2 regions of the Sanguibacter biliveldensis genome follow, and region 1 is predicted to be linked to the other one. Evidence: riboswitches for the same ligand, from Rfam matches in the RefSeq annotation. Region 1 holds a riboswitch; the other holds the start of a gene.
The links. A riboswitch is a leader RNA that binds a small molecule or an ion and turns the genes downstream of it on or off. The one in region 1 is predicted to bind S-adenosylmethionine.

Region 1 (5,029 bases):
CGAGCTGGTCGGCGTCGATGCGGCCGGCCCAGAAGGACTCGACGGCCTTCTTGAGCTCGCGGCGCGGCCCGATGCGGGGGTAGCCGAGAATGGTCGCCGCCGGGAATGCGGCAAAGGTCGGGTTCTGCTGGTCAGAGCTGAGCTCAGTACGTGTCGTCATGGGTCATCCCTCTAGATCAGTGCTGCGGTTGGTTGGGATGCGCCGACCCACGGCCCGCTGGCCAGGTCGGGACCAGCGTCGGCAGGTGCCGGGTGCGCTGGTCCGCCGCCGAGGTGTACGCCCTCGAGCAGGTCTAGTGCGGCTTCGTGCTTGTTGAAGGTGTAGACGTGCAGGCCCGGGGCTCCGGCTGCGAGGACGGCCTCGGCCAGCTCGACCGACGCCCGGATGCCGCGGGCGTGCCGGGCTGCGGGGTCGGCGAGGGACTCGAGGTCGCGGACGAGGGCCCTCGGGGCGGGGACGCCCGTGAGGGTCTCGACCCGGGCGAGACGCGCCGGGTCGGTCATGGGGAGCAGGCCGGCGAGGATCGGGAGGGTGACTCCCGCGCGCCGGGCCTCGTCCACGAAGCCGACATAGCTGTCGGCCTCGTAGAACAGCTGGGTGATCGCGAAGTCGGCGCCGGCCTGCTGCTTCTCGAGCAGCCGCTGCACCTCCTGCGACCGCGTGGTGCCGGCCGCCGCGTTGCCGTCGAGGAAGGTCGCGACGGCGATGGTCAGCGGACGGGCGGCCGAGCGCAGGGCGGACGAGGGGTCGTCCGCGCAGCGCTGGGCCTCGACCTCGCGGAGCAGCGCCACGAGCTCGTCGCTCGAGTTGATGCCCTGCGGGTGCGGGCGCCAGTCGGGCTGGTCGCGCGGGGGGTCGCCGCGGAGCGCGAGGAAGCTGCGGACACCCTCGGCGAGGAACTCGTCGATCACCTCGGCGACGTTGTCGCGGGAGGCGCCGACGCAGGTGAGGTGCGCGATCGGCAGCACGGGGGCGTGCTCGAGGATGCGCCTCACGACGGTCTGCGCGGTGGTCCGGTCTCCGCCTGCTGCGCCGTAGGTGACCGACACGAAGTCGGGCCTGGCGGCGATCAGGTGGTCGACGGTGCTCCAGAACTTCGGCGCCGCGGCAGGGTTGCGGGGCGGCATGAGCTCGAAGGAGATCGTGGGGCGCTGCCGTGCCGGGCGCGCTGCTGGCCGCCCCGGCGGGGCGGTCGCGGAGCCGCCCCCGGCGGGGGTCGGTGGGACGTCGGAAGCCGTCATGAGTTCACTCCATCGGACCTGGCGTTAGCACCCGCACCCATCAGGAGGCTTCCATAGTGGGGGGTTGCTGCGGTGTCGTCGAGCCAGGACTCTCAACCGCTCTGGATGGTGTCCCCGAATCTAGACGGCATCCATCAGGCGGTCCAGGTTCTGCCCGAGGGGTGAGACGAGCGTCTCGTCAGCGGAGACGGCGTCGGGGCTCGCGGGGCGGGAACTCGCCGTCGTCCGAGCCGTCGTCGGCCGAGAAGAGCAGGTCGTGGAGGACCACCTGGACCTGCTCGACCCGCGGGACGTCGTGCAGCGTGACCCCCGCCTTGTCCGTCGCGTCCGAGATGACGAGCGTGCCGCAGCCGAGCAGGCGGTCGGTGAGGCTCTTCTCGTAGGACACGTCGTTGATGCGGTAGAGCGGGATGTCCCGACCCGTGCGCGTGAGGATGCCGCTGCGGGTGATGAGCCGGCGGTTGGTCACCGTGTAGCGCGAGGTCACCCACCGCAGGAAGGGCAGCAGCACCCAGCCGACGAGGACCACGAGCAGCACCACACCACCCGCGAGCAGGATCCAGCCGCGCGCGGAGCTCTCCGGGAGCAGCACGACGAGGGCGACCGCGGCCGCGAGGAGCACGACGAAGAGCGCGATCGCCCCGAACAGCGCCTTGACGTGGGTGCGGAGGTTGAGGACGACGTGCTCGCCCTCGGCGAGAGTGCTCTGGATTCCCATGCCGGAATCTTCGCACCGCTCGCCCCCCGGCACTATCCCCGGTCGGGAGCGGGATCGAGCATCCGGTCGGGTGGCGCCGCGACGGCCGGCTCGGGTGTGACGGTCTGCTCGGGTGTGACGGCCGGTCCGGGTGTGACGGCCGGTTGCGGTGCGACAGCCCGCTCAGGTGCGGCGGGGAGCTGGCGGGCTGTCGAGATCCTGTGCGTCCAGCGCTCCCACGGCGGGCTGACGGCCCAGTTCACCTCGAGGGTGCGCCGGGCCCAGCGGAACCGGCGGGCCAGGCTCGCCGGCGACTGGAAGGTCCGGCCGGAGACCCCGACGGTCAGCGCGCGGTCGTACCTGACGCGCGCCGAGCTGCCGAGCTGGAAGCTCAGGTCGGTGTCGTCGTGCACCTGCGGGTCGTCCCTGTGCACCAGGTGCCTCACGCCGTGCCACGCGGAGACGCGCAGCGCCATGTTCGAGCCCCACAGCGGCACGTTCGCGACGGCTGCGCGCATCCCCCAGAAGTACCCGCGCATGTAGAAGACGCGCGCGAGGTGGCCGCGCACGGGCGGGAGGTCGTAGAAGGTCCCGGCGCCCGTCACCGCGCTGAGCGTCGGGTCGGCGTCGAAGACCGACGCGATCCGCGCGAGCCAGTCGCCCGGGGGCAGGCTGTCCGCGTCGCACCGCGCGATGATCCCGCCCTCGACGGCGTCGTAGCCCCGGGACGCCGCGGCCGGGATGCCGACGCTGTCCTCACGGACGACGCGAGCCCCGGCAGCCCGGGCGACCTCGGCTGTCGCGTCGGTCGAGGCGTTGTCGACGACGACCACCTCGAAGGGCGGGTGCGACTGGCGCGCGAGCGCGTCGAGGCACCGCGCGAGGTGCGCCGCGTCGTCCCGTGCGGGGACCACGACGGTGATGTCCGCAGCGCCGGGCCGGCGGGTCACGAGCGCCTCGCGAGGACGAGGCCTGCGACGAGGGCCCCGAGGGTGCCGACGGCGAGGTCGGAGACCGTGTCCGTGTAACCGACGTTGATCGAGCCGTCGACGTAGGTAGCGCCCGCCCACTCGCCGATCTCCCACAGCAGCGCCAGCAGGGAGCCGAGCCCCGTCACCGAGACGACGACGCCGAGCCTGGGGCGGCGCAGCGACGCCTCGCCGGGGCCGGAGACAGCGCCTGCGCGGCGCAGGACGAGCCAGACGAGCGCCGCGAGGGCCGCGGTGGCGACCAGGTGCATGACGAGGTCGAGCCACGGCACCGCCTCGTAGAGGTCGAGGAGCCCGGCCCACGCGGCGGCCGAGAGCACCAGGCCGAGCGCGGGGTCCCCGTAGCCGTGCAGGCCGAGGGCGCGCGGGACGACCGAGCCCAGCAGGACGAGGGACAGCAGCGCTGCGCCGACAGGGCCGTAGAGGACTGCGCCGACGACGATGCTCGCAGCGACGAGCGCACGGACCACGTCCCCCGCGATGACGGCTGGGGAGGTCGGCGGGGGCGCGTCGGCTGGGGTCACGCGGACGACTCTAGGCAGCGGGACCGTCCCGCGCCGGGTGAGACGTGTGGACGCTGCTGGCGGGAGGCCTCGATGACGCCCGGTCCGCGTGCCTGAGGAGCGGAGCGGTCGGCCGGGCTGAGCGTGCCGGCCGGGGTGAGGGTGTCAGTCGGGCTGAGCGTGCCAGCCGCCTGAGCGTGTCAGTCGAGCTGTGCGTCTCGGTCGAGCAGGCCGGCCTGCGCGGCCCGCGCACCGGCCTGGAACCGGCTGCCCGACTCGAGCAGCTCCATGAGCGAGGAGATGTGCCGGCGCGCCGTGCGGACCGAGCACCCGAGCCGACGGGCGACGACCTCGTCCTTGTGGCCGTCTGCGAGCAGCGCGAGCACGGTCCGTGCGGTCTGGTCGATCTCGACGGGGCGTCCCTCGGCGTCGACCAGTGCCGGGAAGTCCTGCGCGAGCGCCCACTCGGCGTCGTACCCGCGCTCCAGGTACGCGACGAGCCCCGGTTCGTGGATCACGAGGGCACCGGCCGAGCGTCCGTCGACGAAGCGTGTCGCCATCGCGACGACGCCGTCGAAGATCAGGGTGCGCGCGGGGATCATCGGGACCGTGCGGATCAGCACCCCGGCGGGGAGGGCGAGCGCGGCGTAGCTCTGCGTGGCGGTCTGGGTGCGGGTGCTGTGCTGGAGCATCGTGCGGACCTCGACGTCGCGGCCGGCCATCTCGGACACCGGCCCCCACCACGTGTCGATGTGGTCTGCGCCGAAGCCGGCCCCGGGGTGCGCGCCCCACAGGCTCGTGGTCGAGGTCGCGATGAGCTCGGAGAGCAGGTCGACGATGGTCTGGGTCGCCGTGAGGGTCTCGACGCCGGACCCTGAGAAGGTCGACCCGGGGGGACCGTCGAGAGTCGGGAGCACACCGGCTGGCGGTGGGACGCCGTCGGGTGAGGGCAGTGGATCGTGTCCCGGTGACACGGTTGTCCCCCCTCCGCCGACGCAGTCTCTGGACCGAGGGTATCCCACACCTCAGCGGCTCTCAGCGGCTCAGGAGAACGGGTCGAGGGCCCTCGGCGGGCATCCGGTCCTGACAGCGAGGACGTGCGGTGTCGCTAGGGTGAGGGCATGTCGAGCGCCCCCGCCCCAGCCGTCCCCGGTGCACAGTCCCCGACCGTGTACTCGGCCGCCTCTCTCCGCACCGGGCGCAGGACCCTGAGCCCCGGCTGGATGGTCGTCGACCAGGGTGTCGTCGTCGCCGTCGGCGAGGGCGAGCCGGACGCCGCGTGGGCCTCGGCCGAGCAGGCCGACCTCGGTGCGGCGACGCTCGTCCCCGGCTTCGTCGACGTCCACTGCCACGGGGGCGGAGGTGCGTCCTTCGGGGACGGACCGGACCTCCTCGCGAGCGCCCGGACCGTCGCCGCGACGCACAGGGCCCACGGCACCACGACGATCGTCGCGAGCCTGGTCACAGCGCCCCTGCCGGCCCTCCGCGACGCGATCGTCGGACTGGCCCCCCTCGTCGAGAGCGGCGAGATCGCCGGGGTCCACCTCGAGGGCCCGTGGCTGAGCCCTCTGCACAAGGGCGCCCACGAGCCGACCCTC
Region 2 (5,029 bases), 540 kb from region 1:
CTACACCGATGTCCGTCAGGTCGACGGTGGGGCGCCGGGCTGGGCTGCGGCAGGGCTGCCGCTGACGCGATGAGACGTCGGGCGAGTCTGGCGCGTCGGGTGCACCGAGGGGGCGCGCAGCGCCGCGGGCGGTGAGGGGACGCTCGGCGTCGTGCGCAGCAGCGGGTGTCAGAGGGGGCGCTCAGCGCCACGGGCGGTGAGGGGACGCTCGGCGTCGTGCGCAGCGGTCGACGTCAGTGGCAATCCGTAGAATTGCGACATGTCGACGGAATCCCGGGAACCTCGCGAAGAGCATGGCGACGCCTGTGCGACGCCGTCCCCTTCTGATGGGTCGGGTCCTGTGGTTCCGGGCTCGGATCTCGCTGTGCCATCGGATGCGGCTGTGCCGTTGGATGCCCCTGTGCCATCAGCTGCCGCTGTGCCATCGGGTGATGCGTCGTCCCCCGGGCCGTCTCCGTCTCCGTCTGTGCTCTCGCGCGTCGTGCTGCCGCCGTCGTCCTGGTCGGCGTGGCCCGACCAGCTCGACTCGATGTCGGTCGCGCAGATGAACGACCGTCAGGGTGAGCTGGTCGACGCGGTCGCGGCGGAGTTCGCCGAGGTCGCAGCCGCGCAGGCGCGGTGCGCGCAGCGCGTGGACGACCTGCGCCGATGGTCTGAGGCCGCTACCGACGCCGTGGCACGTCACCAGGGCAAGGAGAAGGCGTCGGTCGCCGATCACCGGCTGGCCGAGCGATGGTTGGCCTCCGAGATCGCGTGCGCGCTGCGGTTGCCCGAGGGGTCGGCGTCGGCGCTGCTCGTGGAGTCGCAGTCCTTGGTCCACGAGCACCCCGCCACGCTGAGCGCGCTGCGCCAGGGCGAGGTGTCCTACCGTCACGCGGTGACGGTCGTGGACGCCACGGTCGGCCTCGACGACACGTCTCGCCTCGAGCTGGACGTGCTGCTGTCCGAGAGGGCGCGCACCACGACTGTCGCCGCGCTCAAGCGGGTGGCGCGCCGCGAGCGGGAACGCCGTGATCGGCGCCCTCTGGTAGATCGTCACCAGCTCGCTGCCGTCGACCGCCGGGTCGAGCTGCAACCCTGTCAGGACGGGATGGCGTGGCTGCACCAGTACCTGCCCGCGGTCCAGGCCACCGCGATCTTCCACAGGCTCACCGACATCGCCGTCGCAGTCCGAGGCCCCGACGAACCCCGCACCCTGGCCCAGCTGCGCGCGGACGCCAGCGTGGACCTGCTCCTCGACGACGACGCCCGCGAGGTCGTGGCGACCGCCACCTCCGCCAGCGCCACCGACACCGGCACCACCTCCGCCATCGGTACCGATACCGCCGCTGGCACCGACACCGCCGCCGGCCCGGCTGCCGCCACGACTGCGAGCATGGACACGCGCTCGGCCGGGACCACCGGTTCGGGCACCGGCACAGTCACCGGTGCAGCCACGGGCAGCAGCACCGACCGACGCGCACTGACAGCCGGCGCCGACACGCACGTCACCACCGCCAACCCCAGCCGATCCGTCGCCGGCGTCGCCGACCGGATCTCCTTGGGCGACATCAAGCCCCAGGTCGCGGTCACGGTCCCGGTCATGACGCTCCTGGGTCTCTCGGACGAGCCCGGTGACCTCGCCGGCCACGGTCCCATCGATGCCCGCACCGCCCGACGCCTGGCAGCACAAGCCCCGAGCTTCCTGCGGATCCTCACCCACCCCGAGACCGGGGCGGTCCTGTCCGTCGGGCGCGACCGCTACGCGGTGCCCGCAGACCTCAGGTCCTGGCTGCGCCTGCGCGACGAGACCTGCCGTTTCCCCGGATGCTCACGTCGCGCACAACGGTGCGACATCGACCACGTGAAGGACTGGGCCCACGGCGGCACCACCGACCACGACAACCTCATCCACCTGTGCCGCAAGCACCATCGTCTGAAGCACACCACGGCCTGGACTGTCAGCACCGGGCCGCCCGGAAGGTCGTCGAGCGGTCCGTCGACGAGGCAGGCGTCCAGCCAACCCGACGTGCCCCCATCGCGACAGGAGTCACTGCGCCGCGCCCCCGCGCGCGACCGCGGGGTCTTCGCTGCCGACGTCGTGCACTGGACCACGCCCTCGGGACGCAGCTTTGTCGACCACGCCGCACGACGACTGGGTAGTGGTCATGGCTGGGAGCTGAGTCTGGTCGCCACGGCTCCTGGCGATGGAGACCTGACTCGGCTCCCCGACGAGCCGCCGTTCTGACATGCTCCCGCGGCTGTGCGGCTGTGCGGCTGTGCGGCTGTGCGGCTGTGCGGCTGTGCGGCTGTGCGGCTGTGCGGCTGTGCGGCTGTGCGGCCATCGGGTCTCGGCCTCGAGCGAGGATGCCGGGCGGGAGGCCCGAGCGGTGCTCCGTGCCCCGGCGAGGATGCCGGAGCAAGAACGGGAGACCCGAGCGGCTCTCCCGGACCCCGGTGCGAGATCTGGTGCTTGAGCGAGCCACCCGAGCGGCCCTCCCGCGCCCTCAGATCGCCGTCTGGTCCCCGATGCGGTGGTACGTCCTGTCGTGGAACACCAGCGGGGTGGCGTCGGTGCGGGTCTGGGACTCGATGGCCCGGACGGAGACGAGGAAGCTCTCGCCGACGGGAGTGCGCTCGAGGATCCGCCCGCGCAGCCAGGTGACGGCCCCGTCGATCACGGCCTCGCCGCTCGGGAGCTCGGTCCAGCCGCCTGCGGCGAAGCGGTCGATGCCGCTCGTCGCGAAGCGTGCCGACACGTCGTCCTGGTCCTGGGAGAGGAAGCTGACGGCCAGGGTGTCGGCCTCGGCGAGCGCGGCCCACGACGACGACGTCCCGGCGATCGAGAAGGCGAGCAGCGGCGGTGCCGCGGACACGGAGATGACCGAGGTCGCTGTGAACCCCACGTGCCCGTGGGGTCCACGCAGGGTCACGACGGCGACGCCAGCGGGGTGCTGGCGGAAGACGGTCTTGAACTCGTCGGGGGACAGGTGGGTGTCGAGGTCGGAGAGACGCTCGTCCTGGATGGTCATGTGCAGTCCTTCGGTGGTCCGTCGTCGGCTTGCCGGTCCCGGGGGACCAGCCAGGTCATCTCCCGGAGCACCCCGCCATGACGTGGGGGTTGCTGTCCGACCAGCCGGGGCTTCGCGTCGGTTCTCGTGACCTTGGGGGACCGGTATAGCAACGGCTCGCGTCCTGTCATCGCCTTTCCCAGAACGTCTCACCATCTGGTCAGGAGGTGGTGCTCGGGGTGGACGCCGGGGTGTCGACCGGTCGCTCGGGCTGTGCCTCGGCCGGAGCTCCACCTGGTACCTCCCCAGGAGCAGTCTCGAGCGTCCCCTCCGGTGCGCCTCCGGCCTCGGCGACGCTCACCGTCCACGTGCGGCTCGGACCGAAGCCGGTGACGGCTGTGCCACCCTCACCCACGTCGACGTACCGCAGGCTCAGCGTGTGCGACCCGGCAGACGGGCTGCGCCAGACGAGGTCCTCCCCGCCCGCCACCCTGTGGAGCTCGCCCGTCGGCGTCCCGTCGACGCTCAGCTGCACGAGCTCACCGGCGGTCCCCTCGACCCGCAGGGGGACGTCGCCCCCGGCCGGGGCCTCGATCACCTCGCCGTCGGTCGGCGCTGCCAGGACGGGACGGTCGAAGGTCCACGAGAGCGCCGTGGACGCCTCGGACTCGGAGCCCGTCGTCTCGTCGCGGGCGTGCGCGGCGACGGTCAGGGCGTCGGTCGAGGCGAGGCACGCGGGCGGGGCTCCGGTCGGCTCCCCGCACACCTGCGCAGACCAGGCGCCCGAGGTGTCTGCGACGGCTGTCGCGAGCGAGTCGCCCGAGGTGCTCGTCACGACGACAGTTGCGCCCGGCTCGGCCGCCCCTGAGACCGTGGGGAAGGTGATCAGCACAGTGCCTGCCGCCGGTCCGGTGAGTGTCGGCACCCTGGGCCCGGCGGGCTCAGAGGGGCCTGAGGGCGGTGTACCCGGCGCGACGACGTCAGGCACAGGTGCCAGGGGCGGGAGGGTGGGCAGGGGAGGCAAGGTCGCGACGGGCTCGGGTGCCGGGTCAGGCTGAGCCGGCTCGGGCAGGTCGTCCCACTCGATCACCGGTGGCTCTGCGGACGGGGGCAGGTCGACCGTCGGTGCGTCCTCGGGGTCACCCACGGGCGAGTCACCGTCGGGTGCGTCCGCCGGCGCCGTCGTCGACGCGACGCCCGGGAGCGCGGACGTCGGTGCGGCAGTCACGCCCCCCGCAGGGCTCCCTGCCGTGGGGGGAGGTGAACCCGCCCCGATCGCGATCCCCGTCGAGACCACGGCGAGCCCGGCGACCGCTGCGACGACGAGGCCGACAGGGCGGGCGACGACGCCCGTCCTCGGTGCCCCGGCACCCCAGAGCCCGCGTCGGGCGGTGCGCGGGCTCGCGTCGTCGACCGACGTGCCGTTGCGCAGTGCCTGCGCGGATCTCTCCGCCGGTCCCGGCGTCGACTCGGGCGTCGGTCTCTGTGCCGCTGTGTGCGTCGAGCTGTCCGTCGATCTGTGCGTCGAACCCTGAGGGTCGGTGCTCACGTCGTCTCTTCTCTGCGTCTGATGCCGCCTCTTGCCTACCACAGGGCGGGTGAGAGGCACAGGGCCTCGCCTGTGAACAGGGCGTGGAGGAGCCCTCCTGCTGTGCTGAGTCCCACACTCTGGACGCCCTCGCGGCGCGGTCCGGAGCGGCAGAATGGTGGGATGACGACGAGCACCAGCCCCGCGCCGGGCGACGCGGGCAGCACCGCGACGCCGAGCCCCCGCGATCTCTGGGTCGCGTGGCGCGCCGAGCGCGACGCAGGCCTGGCCGAGCACCACGGCTGGCTGACGCTCACCGCGCTCCACCAGCTCACCGACGTCCCGACGTCCTACGACCAGCTCCCGGGTCGCTGGTGGGCCGACCGCCACGGCATCCACGTCGAGGTCACCGTCGCCGACGGTCTGCGCGCGGGCGACACGAGCGCCGGGCGCGCTGTCGAGGACGAGCCCTTCGAGGGTGTCCACTCCGTCGACGTGTCCACGGCCGGCT

Region 2: it holds a riboswitch for S-adenosylmethionine, as region 1 does, so the genes downstream of both, SANBI_RS16665 (flavin reductase family protein) here and SANBI_RS00275 (methylenetetrahydrofolate reductase) in region 1, are expected to answer to the same signal.

What each region holds. Positions count from the first base shown of each region.
Region 1 is NZ_CP138359.1:58,583-63,611, forward strand. It holds gene metE (5-methyltetrahydropteroyltriglutamate--homocysteine S-methyltransferase) at 1-160, opposite strand, end outside; gene SANBI_RS00275 (methylenetetrahydrofolate reductase) at 172-1,242, opposite strand; SAM riboswitch class I at 1,249-1,354, opposite strand; gene SANBI_RS00280 (PH domain-containing protein) at 1,421-1,960, opposite strand; gene SANBI_RS00285 (glycosyltransferase family 2 protein) at 1,993-2,889, opposite strand; gene SANBI_RS00290 (hypothetical protein) at 2,886-3,452, opposite strand; gene SANBI_RS00295 (helix-turn-helix transcriptional regulator) at 3,632-4,405, opposite strand; gene nagA (N-acetylglucosamine-6-phosphate deacetylase) at 4,553-5,029, shown strand, end outside.
Region 2 is NZ_CP138359.1:3,834,497-3,839,525, reverse strand. It holds gene SANBI_RS16675 (rhodanese-like domain-containing protein) at 1-73, shown strand, start outside; gene SANBI_RS16670 (HNH endonuclease signature motif containing protein) at 530-2,227, shown strand; gene SANBI_RS16665 (flavin reductase family protein) at 2,487-3,011, opposite strand; SAM riboswitch class IV at 3,032-3,143, opposite strand; gene SANBI_RS16660 (hypothetical protein) at 3,211-4,539, opposite strand; gene SANBI_RS16655 (DUF1684 domain-containing protein) at 4,702-5,029, shown strand, end outside.